DNA from 3 places in the Streptomyces tubbatahanensis genome. Region 1 is predicted to be linked to each of the others. Evidence: predicted binding sites of a transcription regulator. Region 1 holds the regulator's gene; each other region holds the start of a gene.

Region 1 (5,259 bases):
CCATTGTCCCCGTTCCCGGACGAAGCCCTGCGTCCGGGAACGGGGACAATGGTCAGGAGCGGGGACGACGCCCGCGGGTCAGGCGGCCGTGCCCCCCGCCGTGGTGAGACGCCGGCCGCGCAGCGCCCGGTAGACGGCGCCGATCGCGGCGGCCTGCACCAGCGCGGAGAGGCCGATCAGCAGCGCCATGGCCCAGCCGCTGTCGGGGACGAGCGGCAGGAAGAGCACGGAGACGGGCGCTGTGGCGAAGAACATCCACACCCCGGCGAACGAGGCGTCGGGCCCGGAGTCGAACAGGCTGACGCCGATGGTGAAGAGCACGGCGGCCACGACCAGCGCGAGGTAGGCCAGCGACGCCGGGTTGAGCAGCAGTCCCCGAGCGGTGGTGAGGCGTTTCGTGTCCCCGGACTCTGCCATGACCAGACCCCCTGATCCCGGTCGCACGCGAGTGCGACGCTGTGGTGTGCGGTGTGCTCTGCCACGGTAGGCAGGCCCCGCGCGGCCCGGCATGAGTACGCGTACTCACCTGGTACGCGTACGCGAGCCGTGAGGGGGACAGGAGGCGGGGCGCGGGGGGCGCGAGGGCCGCCGCTCAGGCGTCCTCCGGGGCGGTCACGAAGTCGATCAGCTCCTCCACGCGGCCCAGCAGCGCGGGCTCCAGGTCCTTGTAGGAGCGCACGCTGCCCAGGATGCGCTGCCAGGCGGCGCCCGTGTTCGGTTCCCAGCCCAGCCCCGCGCACACGCCCAGCTTCCAGTCCGTCCCCCTGGGGACCTTCGGCCACGCGCCGATCCCCACACATGCGGGTTTCACGGCCTCCCAGACGTCGATGTAAGGGTGCCCGACGACCAGCACGTTTCCGCCGCTGCGCGCATCCACCTCCGCCGCGATCCGCGACTCCTTCGACCCCGGCACCAGGTGGTCCACGAGCACCCCGAGCCGTGCGTCGGGTGCGGGTGCGAAGGCCTCGACGACGGCGGGGAGATCGTCGACGCCCTCCAGGTACTCCACGACGACCCCCTCGATGCGCAGGTCGTCCCCCCACACCTTCTCCACCAGCTCCGCGTCGTGCCGTCCCTCGACGTAGAGGCGTCCGGCGCGCGCCACCCGGGCCCGTGCGCCGGGTACGGCGACCGAACCTGAGGCGGTCAGCCGCGGTCCCCTGGCGGCTGCCGCGGCGGGGGCGGCGCGGGGCCGTACGAGCGTGACGGTCCGCCCCTCCAGCAGAAAGCCGCGCGGCGCCATGGGGAAGACCCGGTGCTTGCCGAAGCGGTCCTCCAGGGTGACGGTCGGCCCCTCGGCGGTCTTCTCGCACCGTACGACCGCCCCGCAGAACCCCGTGGTGACCTCTTCGACCACCAGGTCGGGCTCGGCGGCCACCTCGGGCACGGGCTGCTTCCGCTTCCACGGGGGAGTCAGGTCGGGGTTGTCGTAACGGTCATGACGGCTGCGCATGGGCACATTCTGCTATGTGCCCGGCCCGGTCCCGCTACGCGTCGGGCGGCGTCCCGCTATGCGTCGGGCGAAGTCCCGCTACGCGTCGGGCGGTGTCCCGCTACGCATCGGGTCCGGCGAACCGCCGCGCCAGCTCCTCCCGTTGCGCCCGCACGAACGCCGCGTCGACGACGGCCCCGTGCCCGGGTACGTACAGCGCTTCCTCGCCGCCCAGTGCCAGCAGCCGGTCGAGCGCCGCGGGCCAGCGGGCGGGGTGGGCGTCGGCTCCCGCCTGGGGTTCGTCCGACTCCTCCACCAGGTCGCCGCAGAAGACGACGTCGGGGTCTCCGGGCACCAGCACGGCCAGATCGTGTTCGGTGTGCGCCGGACCCACGTTGACCAGGACGACCTCGCGTCCCCCCAGGTCGAGGGTCAGCTGCCCGCTGACGGGGTGGTGCGGGCGCGCCAGGACGTCGGCCGCCTCGGCGGCCTCGTCCTCCGGCAACCCGTGTGCGACGGCGTCGTCCCGCAGTGCCTCCCCGTGCCGGTCGAGGAACGCGGCGGCACCGACCGCCGCGTACACCTGCGCGCCGGAGAAGACGGCGGTGCCGAAGACGTGGTCGAAGTGCGGGTGCGTGAGCGCGGCCCACCGCACCCGGCGGCCCAGCAGCGCGGTCACGTCGGCCCGGATTCCGGCGCCCTCCCGCAGCGAGGAGCCGGTGTCGATCACCAGGGCCCCGTCGTCGCCGCTGACGGCGCCCACCGTCGCGTCCCACTCCGGCAGCCTGCGCCGCACCACCCCGTCCGCGAGCCGCTCCCAGGCCCGGCCGTCGCCACCCATGAGAACGCCGGCGTCTTCCGCGCCCGCGGCCCGCGGTGGGTGCGCCGTGTGCGGCATGTGTGGCGTGTGCGTACGACTGTCCCCTTGCGCCTGCATACGACGACGCTAACGGCAGTGCGCGGCCGGCGCCCCCTCCCGGCGCCCGGGGTACGGTTCGGGGCGGCGGATGAGGCGGCCCTTGCCCCGGCTGTGGTGACCGGCCGTACACTTGCTCAGGGGCTTGGCACTCCGGCCTGCAGAGTGCCAGGCGAAGTGCCAGGGATGACCGCCAGGGAACGAACCAGGACCAGCGGCCGGACGGGAGGTGTGCGCCATGCTCAGCGAGCGCCGGCTGGAAGTGCTCCGCGCCATCGTCCAGGACTACGTCGGCACCGAGGAGCCGGTGGGCTCGAAGGCCCTCACGGAACGGCACAACCTGAAGGTGTCGCCGGCCACGGTGCGCAACGACATGGCGGCCCTGGAGGACGAGGGCTACATCGCACAGCCGCACACCAGCGCGGGGCGCATCCCCACGGACAAGGGGTACCGGCTGTTCGTCGACAAGCTCGCCGGCGTCAAGCCGCTGTCGTCGCCGGAGCGGCGCGCGATCCAGAACTTCCTCGACGGCGCCGTCGACCTCGACGACGTGGTGGGGCGCACGGTGCGGCTGCTGGCGCAGCTCACCCGGCAGGTCGCCGTCGTGCAGTATCCCTCGCTGACGCGTTCGACGGTGCGCCACGTCGAGCTGCTGGGGCTCGCGCCCGCGCGGCTGATGCTGGTGCTGATCACCGACACCGGACGCGTCGAGCAGCGCCTGATCGACTGCCCGGCGCCGATCGGTGAGACGGTGCTGGCCGATCTGCGCGCCCGGCTCAACAGCCGCGTGGTCGGGCAGCGCTTCACCGAGGTGCCCTCCCTGGTGCAGGACCTGCCCGAGGCGTTCGACGCCGACGACCGCGCCACCATCTCCACGGTCCTGGCCACCCTCTTGGAGACCCTGGTCGAGGAGACCGAGGAGCGGCTGATGATCGGCGGCACCGCCAACCTCACCCGCTTCGGGCACGACTTCCCGCTCACGATCCGCCCGGTCCTGGAGGCGCTGGAGGAGCAGGTCGTCCTCCTCAAGCTGCTCGGTGAGGCGAAGGACTCGGGCATGACCGTACGAATCGGGCACGAGAACCAGCACGAGGGACTGAGTTCCACATCGGTCGTCTCCGTCGGCTACGGTTCGGGCGACGAAGCAGTCGCCAAACTCGGCGTGGTCGGACCGACCCGCATGGACTACCCCGGAACGATGGGAGCTGTACGCGCAGTGGCACGGTACGTCGGACAGATCCTGGCGGAGTCATAAGGTGGCGACGGACTACTACGCGGTCCTCGGCGTGCAGCGCGACGCCTCGCAGGACGAGATTAAGAAGGCCTTCCGCAGGCTCGCCCGCGAGCTGCACCCGGACGTCAACCCGGACCCGAAGACCCAGGAGCGGTTCAAGGAGATCAACACCGCCTACGAGGTGCTCTCCGACCCGCAGAAGAAGCAGGTCTACGACCTGGGCGGAGACCCGGCCTCCGGCGCGGCCGGCGGAGCGGGCGGCTTCGGCGGCGGCTTCGGCAACTTCAGCGACATCATGGACGCCTTCTTCGGCACCGCGGCGCAGCGCGGCCCGCGCTCGCGCACCCGCCGCGGCCAGGACGCCATGATCCGCCTCGACATCGATCTGGACGAGTCCGCTTTCGGCACGACCAAGGACATCCAGGTCGACACCGCCGTCGTCTGCAACACCTGCAGCGGCGAGGGCGCGGCCCCCGGCACCTCCGCGCAGACCTGCGACATGTGCCGAGGCCGCGGCGAGGTCTCCCAGGTCACCCGCTCCTTCCTGGGGCAGGTCATGACCTCGCGGCCCTGCCCGCAGTGCCAGGGCTTCGGCACCGTGGTGCCCACGCCCTGTCCCGAGTGCGCGGGTGACGGCCGCATCCGCTCGCGGCGCAGCCTGACGGTGAAGATCCCCGCCGGTGTCGACAACGGCACCCGCATCCAGCTCGCCGGTGAGGGCGAGGTCGGTCCGGGCGGCGGCCCCGCCGGCGACCTGTACGTGGAGATCCACGAGAACGCCCATCCGACCTTCCAGCGGCGCGGTGACGACCTGCACTGCACCGTCACCATCCCCATGACGGCCGCGGCCCTGGGCACCAAGGTGCCGCTGGAGACGCTGGACGGCATGGAGGAGATCGACATCCGTCCCGGCACCCAGTCGGGGCAGTCGGTCCCGCTCCACGAGCGCGGCGTCACCCACCTGCGCGGGGGCGGACGCGGCCAGCTCATCGTCCACGTCGAGGTCACCACGCCCTCGAAGCTGGAGCCGGAGCAGGAGGAGCTGCTCCGCCGCCTCGCCAAGCTGCGCGGTGAGGAGCGGCCCACGGGCCAGTTCCAGCCGGGCCAGCAGGGCCTGTTCTCCCGCCTCAAGGACGCTTTCAACGGGCGGTGACCCGGGCGGCGGCGCCCCTTCCTTCGCGGGCTTCGCGGGAAGGGGTGAGTTCCTCCGCGGGCTTCGCGGGAAGGGGCGAGCGGGGTGCGGCGACGGGCTGTGAGGCCGTCTTGCGGGGCGTGACAGGATGGCGTCATGCCCACCCCGTACCCCTCGTACGCCTCGACGTGTTCGCTGTCCGAGCTGGTTGAGCACCCCGTCATCCAGGCCCCGATGGCCGGCGGGGCCGCGGGCCCCGAGCTGGCCGCGGCCGTGAGCGAGGCGGGGGGTCTGGGCTTCCTCGCCGCCGGCTACAAGACGCCGGAGGCGATGTACGAGCAGATCAAACAGACGCGTCGGCTCACGGGCCGCCCCTTCGGCGTGAACCTGTTTCTGCCGCAGCCGCGCATCGCGGACCCCGCCGCTGTCGACGTCTACCGTGAACAGCTCGCCGGCGAGGCCACCTGGTACGAGACGGAACTGGGGGACACGGAAGGCACGACGGACGACGCCTACGAGGCGAAGCTGGCGGTCCTGCTGGAGGA
Region 2 (5,259 bases), 2.1 Mb from region 1:
ATCCCCCGCTGGATGTGGCTGGACGCCGACAAGGTGGTGGAGGCCGCTCTGCGCGATCTGGCGCGGGGCCGGTCGCTGTCCATCCCCGATCCCCGCTACAAGGCCCTGCTGGGCGCCTCCCGCCTCGTCCCTCAGGGGATGCTGGGCCGGGTCTCCTCGACGACGGGACGGAAGTTCGGCCCGCAGTAGAAACCCGCGCACGGGGCCCCGCACCAGGCGCCCGGCGCGCGAAAAGGGCGCACCCGCGGGGGTGCGCCCTTCTCGTGCTCGCGGGTCGCCTCAGTGGGCGTGGCCGTGGCCGTGGCCCGCGGCGGCCTCTTCCTCCTCCGCCGGCTTCTCGACGACCAGGGTCTCGGTCGTCAGCAGCAGCGAGGCGATGGAGGCGGCGTTCTCCAGCGCGGAGCGCGTCACCTTCACCGGGTCGATGACGCCGGCCTTCACCAGGTCGCCGTACTCACCGGTGGCGGCGTTGAAGCCCTGACCGGCCTCCATCTCGGCGACCTTGGAGGTGATGACGTAGCCCTCGAGGCCCGCGTTCTCGGCGATCCAGCGCAGCGGCTCGACGGCGGCGCGGCGCACGGTGGCGACACCGGTGGCCTCGTCGTCGCTCTTGCCGAGGTTGCCCTCCAGGACCTTGACGGCGTGGACGAGCGCGGAGCCACCGCCGGAGACGATGCCCTCCTCGACGGCCGCGCGGGTCGCGGAGATCGCGTCCTCCAGGCGGTGCTTCTTCTCCTTGAGCTCGACCTCGGTGGCCGCGCCGACGCGGATGACGCAGACGCCGCCGGCCAGCTTGGCGAGGCGCTCCTGGAGCTTCTCGCGGTCCCAGTCGGAGTCGGTGGCCTCGATCTCGCCCTTGATCTGGGCGACGCGGCCGGCCACGTCCTCGCTCTTGCCCGCACCGTCGACGAGGGTGGTGTCGTCCTTGGTGACGGTCACGCGGCGGGCGGTGCCGAGCACGTCGAGACCTGCCTGGTCGAGCTTGAGGCCGACCTCCTCGGCGATGACGGTGGCGCCGGTCAGCGTCGCCATGTCGCCGAGCATGGCCTTGCGGCGGTCACCGAAGCCGGGGGCCTTGACGGCGACGGCGTTGAAGGTGCCGCGGATCTTGTTGACGACGAGGGTGGACAGGGCCTCGCCCTCCACGTCCTCGGCGATGATCAGCAGCGGCTTGGAGCCGCCGGCCTGCATGACCTTCTCCAGCAGCGGCAGCATGTCCTGGATGGAGCTGATCTTGCCCTGGTGGATCAGGATGTACGGGTCGTCGAGGACGGCCTCCATACGCTCCTGGTCGGTGACGAAGTAGGGCGAGAGGTAGCCCTTGTCGAAGGCCATGCCCTCGGTGAAGTCCAGCTCGAGACCGAAGGTCTGGGACTCCTCGACGGTGATGACACCGTCCTTGCCGACCTTGTCCATCGCCTCGGCGATCAGCTCGCCGACCTGCTTGTCCTGCGCCGACAGCGCGGCGACGGAGGCGATGTCCTCCTTGGAGTCGATCGGACGCGCGGTCTTCACCAGCTCGTCGGAGACGGCGGAGACGGCCGCGTCGATGCCCTTCTTGAGGGCGGCCGGGGAGGCGCCGGCGGCGACGTTGCGCAGGCCCTCGCGGACCAGGGCCTGGGCCAGCACCGTGGCGGTGGTGGTGCCGTCACCCGCGATGTCGTTGGTCTTGGTCGCCACCTCCTTGAGGAGCTGGGCGCCCAGGTTCTCGTACGGGTCCTCGACCTCGACCTCGCGGGCGATGGTGACACCGTCGTTGGTGATGGTCGGGGCGCCGAACTTCTTGTCGATGACGACGTTGCGGCCCTTGGGGCCGATCGTCACCTTCACGGTGTCGGCGAGGTTGTTGACACCGCGCTCAAGGGCGCGACGGGCGTCCTCGTCGAACTTCAGGATCTTCGCCATGGAAGCTGTTGTGTCCTCTCACACGTTTCGAGACACGTCTCGCACGAACCGCGCCCTGGACCCTGCTACCTCTCGGGAGCGGGCACCAGGGCGCGGTTTGCTGCGAGCTGCCGCGTGAGCCGCGGCAGCTGCGGCTGTCTTACTTCTCGACGATCGCGAGCACGTCGCGGGCCGAGAGAACGAGGTACTCCTCGCCGCTGTACTTCACCTCGGTGCCGCCGTACTTGCTGTACAGCACGATGTCGCCGACCTTGACGTCGAGCGGGAGCCGGTTGCCGTCCTCGAAGCGGCCCGGGCCGACGGCCAGGACGGTGCCCTCCTGCGGCTTCTCCTTGGCGGTGTCCGGGATGACCAGGCCAGAGGCCGTGGTCTCCTCGGCGTCGAGCGGCTGGACCACGATGCGGTCCTCGAGCGGCTTGATGGCAACCTTGGAGCTGGCGGTCGTCACGATCCGACCTCCCCCTTCGGAGATCTCAATGGGGTCTTGTGTCTGGGGTGGCGACCAGGTGGATCCGCCGTCGCGGGTGCCGGATCTGCCCGTCGCGTACTACTGGCACTCCCACGGGGAGAGTGCCAGGGTTGAGATTATTGCTCCGCTAGCACTCGGTCAAGCGGAGTGCTAGGCGCTCGCCGTGCGGGCCCCCGAACGAGGCCTGTCGGGCGAGGGCGCGTCGCGCTCAAGAAGCGCTCCGAAAGAGGGCTGCCGCCTCGTTCACGGCGCGCTTGAGCGCCTTGTCATCGGTCCTGAGCCCGGCCAGGAGCGTGTCCACCTCCCGCAGGCCCGCCCGCGTGAGCAGCCGCTTCTCGTTGGTGACCCACTCGCCACGGGCGGCGAGCACCGCGTGGGCGGTCTGCGCGGCGGCCGTGGCGAGCGCGCCCGCGACCTCGGTGGCCTGGCCGCGCGGCACGTAGGCGCCGAGCGCGTACCGGAGGGTGAGCGCCGCCTTGTCCCGCCACACCGGCGGCGCCGCGGCCCGCAGCGCTTCCGGGTAGGCGGGACGCGGCAGGTCGCCGCGGAGCACCCGGCCCGTGGCGAGTTCGGCGACCACCAGGTAGCTGGGGATACCGGCGAGGTGGAACATCAGCGGCTCCCAGTGAAACCGCCCGGCGCGCGCCTCGGCCCTCTGGTGCTCGACCACGTCCAGGTCCCGGTAGTGGACGTCGACGTGGCGCCCGTCGATGGTCAGCCATGCTCCGCCGTTGAAGACACCCCCTCCCCACTCGCCGATCTCGGACACCTGGCCTTCCCAGCCGACGGCGCGCAGGGCGGCGGGGTCGAAGGCGCCCCGGTAGTAGACGGCGAAGTCCCAGTCACTGTCCGGGTGGTGGGCACCCTGTGCGCGGGATCCGCCCAGGGTGACGGCGTGCACGGCGGGCAGCGCGGCCAGCCGGTCGGCGACGTGGTCGAGGAATGCCGCGTCGGACATCGGGGCGTCGTTCATCGGGGCGTCGTTCATCGGGGCGTCGGGCATACGGGCCTCGGACATCGAGGTGCCGTTCATCGGTTCCTCGGGCATGGGGTGCCTGGAGTGCATGGGGGTTCCGATCGTCGAAGTGGAGGAGGGCGATGCGGGCGCGCGAAACCGGCGCCGGAGCCCGGACGGGGCTCGCACGGCGCTGCGCGCGCGGGCGCCGCGCGGCGGCGGCGCTCATCGGGTCCTCACTTCACGGGTACGACCGTACAACGCACCCGTTCCCGTCCGCTCCCGGCAGGCACGGGAGAATGGCGGGGTGGATGTCGAGGTGTTCGCCGAGTTGCTCTCCCCCGCGGGCCAGTCGCTGCTGCGGGAGGTGCGCGGGGTCACGCCCGCGGAGGAATTGGCCCTCGCCACGCGGCTGCGGCAGCGGTACGCCCCCGCGCTGGTGGCGGCCGCGCTGACGCAGAACCGCCTGCGCACCCGCGCCGTGGCCAAGTTCGGCGCCACCGAGGCGGCGGCCCTGTACTTCACCGCGGACGGTCTGGAACAGGCCACGCGCACCTCGGTGGCCGACCACCGGGCCCGCCGTTTCGCCGCGCTCGGCGCCGGCAGCGCCGCCGACCTGTGCTGCGGCGTCGGCGCGGACGCGCTGGCCCTCGCCCGGGCGGGCATCGAGGTGCTGGCCGTCGACCGTGACCCGCTGACCTGCGCCGTCGCCCGGGCCAACGCGCACGTGCTGGGCCTGGCCGACCGCGTCGAGGTGCGCTGCGCCGACGTCGCGGACGTCTCGACGGCGGGCTACGACGCGCTCTTCGCCGACCCGGCCCGCCGTGGCGGCCGCGGCCGGATCTTCGACCCCGAGGCCTACTCCCCGCCCCTGAGCTGGGCCGTGGAGGCGGCCCTCGCCGCACCGCTGGCCGCGCTCAAGGTGGCGCCCGGCATCCCGCACGAGGCGGTACCGGCACAGGCGCAGGCCGAGTGGGTCTCCCACTCGGGCGACGTCAAGGAGGCCGTCCTGTGGTTCACCCCGGGCAGCGGCACGGCCGCCGCGCCCCTGGCCACGCTGCTGCCCTCGGGGCAGACCCTGGCAGGCCGGGGCCTGCCCGATCCCCCCGCGGGTCCTGTGGGCCGCTACCTCTACGAGCCGGACGGCGCCGTCGTCCGCGCCCACCTGGTCGCCGATGTGGCGGCGCTGCTGGAGGGGCGGTTGATCGACCCGACGATCGCCTACGTGACGACGGACGCCCCGCCGCGAGCGATCCCGTACGCGACCGGCTACGAGATCACCGACGTGCTGCCGTTCCACGTCAAGAAGCTGCGGGCGCTGCTGCGCGAGCGCGGCGTCGGCACGGTCACCGTGAAGAAGCGGGGCTCGGCCGTCGAGCCCGAGGAGCTGCGCAGGAAGCTGAAGCTCGACACGAAGGCGGCGAGGGGGTCGTGCACCGTCTTCCTCACCCGCGTCGCGGGCGCCCCGAGCATGCTGCTGGGGCATCCGCTGCCGCGCGAGCCGCGCTGACCGCGACGCCTCAGCCCCGGGTACGGGAGAAGTCGCCGCGCTGCACCCGTGCGGTCAGGGTGGTCTCGCCGAGGGAGCCGTATCCCGTCCCGGCCCACAGGCTCTCCTCGGCCGGTACCTCGAAGTAGGGGACGGTGCGGCCCTCGTGGGTCTGGGTCAGCACCTCGGGGGTGCGGTGGGCGGCCACGGCCGCCGCGCAGGTGCCGCAGGCGGCGACGTGCAGCGCTTCCCTGCGCCCCAGCGGACGCCAGCGGATGCGGCCCGTGGCGGGGCCGTGCAGCGGGTGGAAGAAGCACAGCGGCAGTGCGGCGCCGCCGCCGGGCTTGCGGCTCTTGCGGCCCCTTCCCCGCTCGGGCGCCGACCTGCGCAGCGCGCCGCGCCCCTCGTGGACGAGCGCGAGGACGCCCGCGAGGTCGGGTA
Region 3 (5,259 bases), 990 kb from region 1:
GTCGCCCTCTCCTGCCGCGAGTGCGGCACCCGCACCCCGCTGGGCCCCAGCTTCGTGTGCCTGGAGTGTTTCGGCCCGCTGGAGGTCGCCTACGAGCTGCCGACCGGTGACCCGGAGGGGCTGCGCAGGCGCATCGAGTCAGGGCCCGCCTCGATGTGGCGCTACGCACCGCTGCTGCCGGTGCCCGCCGACGTCGCCGCCAAGCCGAACCTCAACCCCGGCTTCACGCAGCTGGTGCGGGCCGACCGGCTCGCCGCCGAGCTGGGCGTGACCGGCGGGCTCTACGTCAAGGACGACTCGGGCAACCCCACCCACTCCTTCAAGGACCGCCCGGTCGCCATCGCCCTGGAGGCCGCCCGCGCCTTCGGCTTCACCACGCTGTCCTGCTCCTCGACCGGCAACCTGGCCGGCGCCGTGGGGGCGGCCGCCTCCCGTGCGGGGCTGCGCAGCTGCGTGTTCATCCCCGACGGGCTCGAACAGTCCAAGGTCGTGATGGCCGCGGTCTACGGCGGCGACCTGGTGGCGATCGACGGCACGTACGACGACGTGAACCGCTTCTGCTCCGAGCTGATCGGCGACCCGCTCGGCGAGGGCTGGGGCTTCACCAACGTCAACCTGCGGCCCTTCTACGCCGAGGGCTCCAAGTCGCTGGCGTACGAGATCTGCGAGCAGCTCGGCTGGCGGCTGCCCGACCAGATCGTCATCCCCGTCGCCTCGGGATGCCAGCTCGTGAAGATCGACAAGGGGCTGCGCGAGCTGATCAGCCTCGGGCTCGTCGAGGACAAGCCGTTCCGGATCTTCGCCGCGCAGGCCGAGGGCTGCTCGCCGGTCTCCCGCGCCTACAAGGACGGGACGAACGCCGTGCGCCCCGTCAAGCAGCCCGACACCGTCGCCAAGTCCCTCGCCATCGGCGACCCCGCCGACGGTCCGTACGTCATCGACATCTGCAAGCGGACCGGCGGAGCCGTCGACGACGTCGATGACGAGCAGATCGTGGACGCCATGAAACTGCTCGCACGGACGGAGGGCGTGTTCGCGGAGACGGCGGGCGGCGTCACGCTGGGCGTGACGCGCAAGCTGATCGAGTCGGGCGCGATCGACCCCACCCTGACGACGGTGGTCCTCAACACCGGCGACGGCCTCAAGACGCTGGACGCCGTGGCGCCCTCTTCCCGGCCCACCGCCGTCATCCGGCCCAACCTCGACGCGTTCCGCGCCGCCGGCCTGGCCTGACCAGCCGCTTCACGCGCCGGCCCGCGGCAACCCCCTCACACGTAAGGAAGATGCGAAACATGAGCGTGAACGTCCGGATCCCGACCATCCTGCGCACCTACACCGGCGGCCAGGCGGAGGTCACCGCCGAGGGCGGCACCCTCGCCGAGGTGCTGTCGGACCTGGAGCAGAACCACACGGGGATCAGCGCCCGCGTCCTCGACGACACGGGCAAGCTGCGCCGTTTCGTGAACGTCTACGTCAACGACGACGACGTCAGGTTCGAACAGGGCCTCCAGACGCCCACGCCGGACGGCGCGGGCGTCTCCATCATCCCGGCGGTGGCCGGCGGCTGATCGTCCGGCGGTCGATCGTCCGGTGGCCGGACGTTCGGCTTCTGGGATCCGACCGACCACGGAATCGCCCCCTCCGGATCAAATGCGGAGGGGGCGATTCCGCGTTTCGGAAGGCGGTAGAGTGGCGGCAGTTTCCCGAGGTGCCGCACCGCCGCTTGCCGGACGCATATGAGCGCGTGAACGGCGGTGCGACAAGTTGGCGCCGAAAACGCTGTGGCAATTGTCGGGTTGACCCCGTATGCCTGGCCCGACTTGCCCCGGTGGCACCGCAGTTGAGGCGGTTTTTCCGATCAACCGTGCCCAGAATTCTCGTCCGATTGACCTGTTGCACAGGGCGTCCGTGCAGATACATTCAGCGGCGGTCGACGCGTTCCGGCGCACGCCCCCGCTCGCTCGTGGGGGTGAGGTCTGACCCGGGTTCGCGAAGTGCGGGCTCGTGCAAGGGCCAGTAATAGGGGAGTTAGGAATGGCTCAGGGCACCGTCAAGTGGTTCAACGCGGAGAAGGGGTACGGCTTCATCGCGGTCGACGGTGGTGCGGACGTGTTCGTCCACTACAGCGCGATCCAGATGGACGGGTACCGCACTCTCGACGAAGGACAGCGGGTCGAGTTCGAGATCTCGCAGGGTCAGAAGGGGCCGCAGGCGGACATGGTCCGCGTGACCGGCTGAGTGTCGCCGGACTGCGCGGAGGCGCAGACCTCGAACAGTAAGGGGCCGCACCCTGCGGGGTGCGGCCCCTTACTGATGCCCGAATCCACTCGGGACGCGGCGCACGGAGACTCCTCGGAGCCGCTTGCCCCCACCCTCCCCCAGCCTCCGGCCGGGAGGTGCCCCCACCGACCCCCACCCCTCATGGAGACTCCTTCGGAGCCGCTTGCACTCAGCATGCCCGAGTGCTAATCATTGGGTTAGCACTCTACGAGTGAGAGTGACAGACAAGGACCGGGTCGGTGAGGTCCGCGGGCTGGGCGGGGAAGGGACCGCCGGGCCGCAGGCCGTCCGTCGCGGGCGCCACGCGGTCCGGAGCAATCCAACCCTCCCCTTGCGTCGGGCATGGGGGAATCCAGGGAGGACCAACCCACATGGCCAAGATCATCGCCTTTGACGAGGAGGCGCGGCGCGGTCTTGAGCGTGGCATGAACCAGCTTGCCGACGCCGTCAAGGTCACGCTCGGCCCGAAGGGCCGCAACGTCGTTCTGGAGAAGAAGTGGGGCGCCCCCACCATCACCAACGACGGCGTCTCCATCGCCAAGGAGATCGAGCTCGAGGACTCCTACGAGAAGATCGGCGCCGAGCTGGTCAAGGAGGTCGCCAAGAAGACGGACGACGTGGCCGGTGACGGCACGACGACCGCGACCGTCCTGGCTCAGGCGCTGGTCCGCGAGGGGCTGCGCAACGTCGCCGCGGGTGCCAACCCGATGGCGCTCAAGCGCGGCATCGAGAAGGCCACCGAGGCCGTCTCCGCCGCCCTGCTGGAGCAGGCCAAGGACGTGGAGACCAAGGAGCAGATCGCCTCCACCGCCTCCATCTCCGCCGCTGACACCCAGATCGGCGAGCTGATCGCCGAGGCCATGGACAAGGTCGGCAAGGAAGGCGTCATCACCGTCGAGGAGTCGCAGACCTTCGGGCTCGAGCTGGAGCTCACCGAGGGCATGCGCTTCGACAAGGGCTACATCTCCGCCTACTTCGCCACCGACATGGAGCGCATGGAGGCGGAGCTCGAGGACCCCTACATCCTCATCGTCAACTCCAAGATCAGCAACGTGAAGGACCTCCTTCCGCTGCTGGAGAAGGTCATGCAGTCGGGCAAGCCGCTGCTGATCATCGCGGAGGACGTCGAGGGCGAGGCCCTGTCCACGCTGGTCGTGAACAAGATCCGCGGCACCTTCAAGTCCGTCGCCGTCAAGGCCCCGGGCTTCGGCGACCGCCGCAAGGCCATGCTCGGTGACATCGCCATCCTCACCGGTGGCCAGGTCATCTCCGAGGAGGTCGGCCTCAAGCTGGAGAACGCCTCCCTGGACCTGCTGGGCCGCGCCCGCAAGGTCCAGATCACCAAGGACGAGACCACCATCGTCGACGGTGCGGGCGACAGCGAGCAGGTCGGGGGCCGGGTCAACCAGATCCGCGCCGAGATCGAGAACAGCGACTCGGACTACGACCGCGAGAAGCTCCAGGAGCGCCTGGCGAAGCTGGCCGGCGGCGTGGCCGTCATCAAGGCCGGTGCCGCCACCGAGGTCGAGCTCAAGGAGCGCAAGCACCGCATCGAGGACGCCGTTCGCAACGCGAAGGCGGCCGTCGAGGAGGGCATCGTCGCCGGCGGTGGCGTGGCCCTGCTGCAGGCCTCCTCGGTCTTCGAGAAGCTGGAGCTGGAGGGCGACGAGGCCACCGGTGCCGCCGCCGTCAAGCTGGCTCTGGAGGCCCCGCTCAAGCAGATCGCGGTCAACGCCGGTCTCGAGGGCGGCGTCATCACCGAGAAGGTGCGCAACCTGACCCCGGGCCACGGCCTGAACGCGGCCACCGGCGAGTACGTCGACATGATCGCCGAGGGCATTCTCGACCCGGCCAAGGTGACGCGCTCCGCGCTGCAGAACGCCGCCTCCATCGCGGCGCTGTTCCTCACCACCGAGGCCGTCATCGCCGACAAGCCGGAGAAGGCCGCCGCCGGCGCCGACGCGGCTGCCGCCGGTGGCATGGGCGGCATGGACTTCTGAGTCCGGCCTCCCACGGGAGCCCCCACGGGGGCGTCCCACCGGATCCGTCCACCCCGAGGGCGGGCACCCGCGCGGGTGCCCGCCCTCGGGCGTGTGCGCGAGCGCGCCTCAGCCGACCTCCACGTCCGCGAAACACAGGTGGCCCTCGATCTCGGAGACCTGGGCGTGCGGTTCGGGGTAGGACCAGGCGACGTCCTGCGCGCTGCCGTCGGCCAGTGACCAGTAGGAGGCGGTGCCCTTGAAGGGGCAGCGGGTGCGGGTCTCGGACGGGATCAGCAGGTCCGTGCGGACGTCCTCGGGCGGCAGGTAGTAGCGCACCGGATAGCCGGTCTCGCTCAGCAGCAGGGGGCGGTCGCTGTCCGCCAGCACCTGCCCCGCGTGCGTCGCCCGTACGTGTTCGGTGCCTTCTTCGATGGTGATCGTGTGGCCTGCGGCGGACATGTGCGGTCCTTTCTTCGCTGCGGCGGCGACCGTGTGTGCGGTCGCGGACCCGGGACTGCCGGCGAACCGTCTGGGCGCCCAGCCTCTCACCGCGGGGCGTCCGTCGGAGGGCGCCCCGGGCCCCCGAGCCCGAAGAGGGCCAGCGAGGCCGCGTCCAGCCCGGTCATCTCCACCGGCACGGTCCTGTGCTTGTCCCAGTCGGCGCGGTCGAGACGGAAGCGGTGCAGGGGCCTGCGCCTGCCCTGGACGGCCTCCACCGTCAGCCCGTCGGGCCGGTAGCCGAGTTTCTCCGAGACCCTGCGCGAGCGCGCGTTGTCCGCCATAGCGGCCGAGGTCGCGCTGTGGGCGCCAAGCCCCGCGAAGGCCAGGTACAGCAGCGCGGCCCGCATCTCCGTGCCGAACCCCTGGCCCTGGTGGGCCATGCCGAGCCAGGATCCCGTGCGCGCCTCCCGTACGACGGCGAACGCGTCGGCCGACAGATCGCAGCGGCCGATCACTGTTCCGTCGTGCACCACGGCCGTGCTCAGCGTCCACGCGT

The links. The regulator HrcA, encoded in region 1, represses chaperone genes, less so after heat shock. The targets are predictions, from matches to a motif close to TTNGCACTCNGNNNNNCNGAGTGCNAA.
Region 2: a site for HrcA is predicted at 2,502-2,528, ahead of groES (co-chaperone GroES). Genes of this name have one in related genera too.
Region 3: a site for HrcA is predicted at 2,443-2,469, ahead of groL (chaperonin GroEL). Genes of this name have one in related genera too.

The regions. Positions count from the first base shown of each region.
Region 1 is NZ_CP093846.1:2,515,763-2,521,021, reverse strand. Features, by position in the region: gene MMF93_RS10920 (SCO4225 family membrane protein) at 79-417, opposite strand; gene MMF93_RS10915 (DUF3097 domain-containing protein) at 593-1,453, opposite strand; gene MMF93_RS10910 (MBL fold metallo-hydrolase) at 1,554-2,273, opposite strand; gene hrcA (heat-inducible transcriptional repressor HrcA) at 2,587-3,603, shown strand; gene dnaJ (molecular chaperone DnaJ) at 3,605-4,735, shown strand; gene MMF93_RS10895 (nitronate monooxygenase) at 4,871-5,259, shown strand, end outside.
Region 2 is NZ_CP093846.1:4,629,371-4,634,629, reverse strand. Features, by position in the region: gene MMF93_RS20040 (SDR family NAD(P)-dependent oxidoreductase) at 1-189, shown strand, start outside; gene groL (chaperonin GroEL) at 280-1,905, opposite strand; gene groES (co-chaperone GroES) at 2,045-2,353, opposite strand; gene MMF93_RS20025 (nucleotidyltransferase domain-containing protein) at 2,583-3,332, opposite strand; gene MMF93_RS20020 (THUMP-like domain-containing protein) at 3,637-4,839, shown strand; gene MMF93_RS20015 (hypothetical protein) at 4,850-5,259, opposite strand, start outside.
Region 3 is NZ_CP093846.1:3,506,259-3,511,517, reverse strand. Features, by position in the region: gene thrC (threonine synthase) at 1-1,233, shown strand, start outside; gene MMF93_RS14970 (MoaD/ThiS family protein) at 1,293-1,568, shown strand; gene MMF93_RS14965 (cold-shock protein) at 2,035-2,238, shown strand; gene groL (chaperonin GroEL) at 2,652-4,280, shown strand; gene MMF93_RS14955 (DUF427 domain-containing protein) at 4,389-4,721, opposite strand; gene MMF93_RS14950 (GNAT family N-acetyltransferase) at 4,808-5,259, opposite strand, start outside.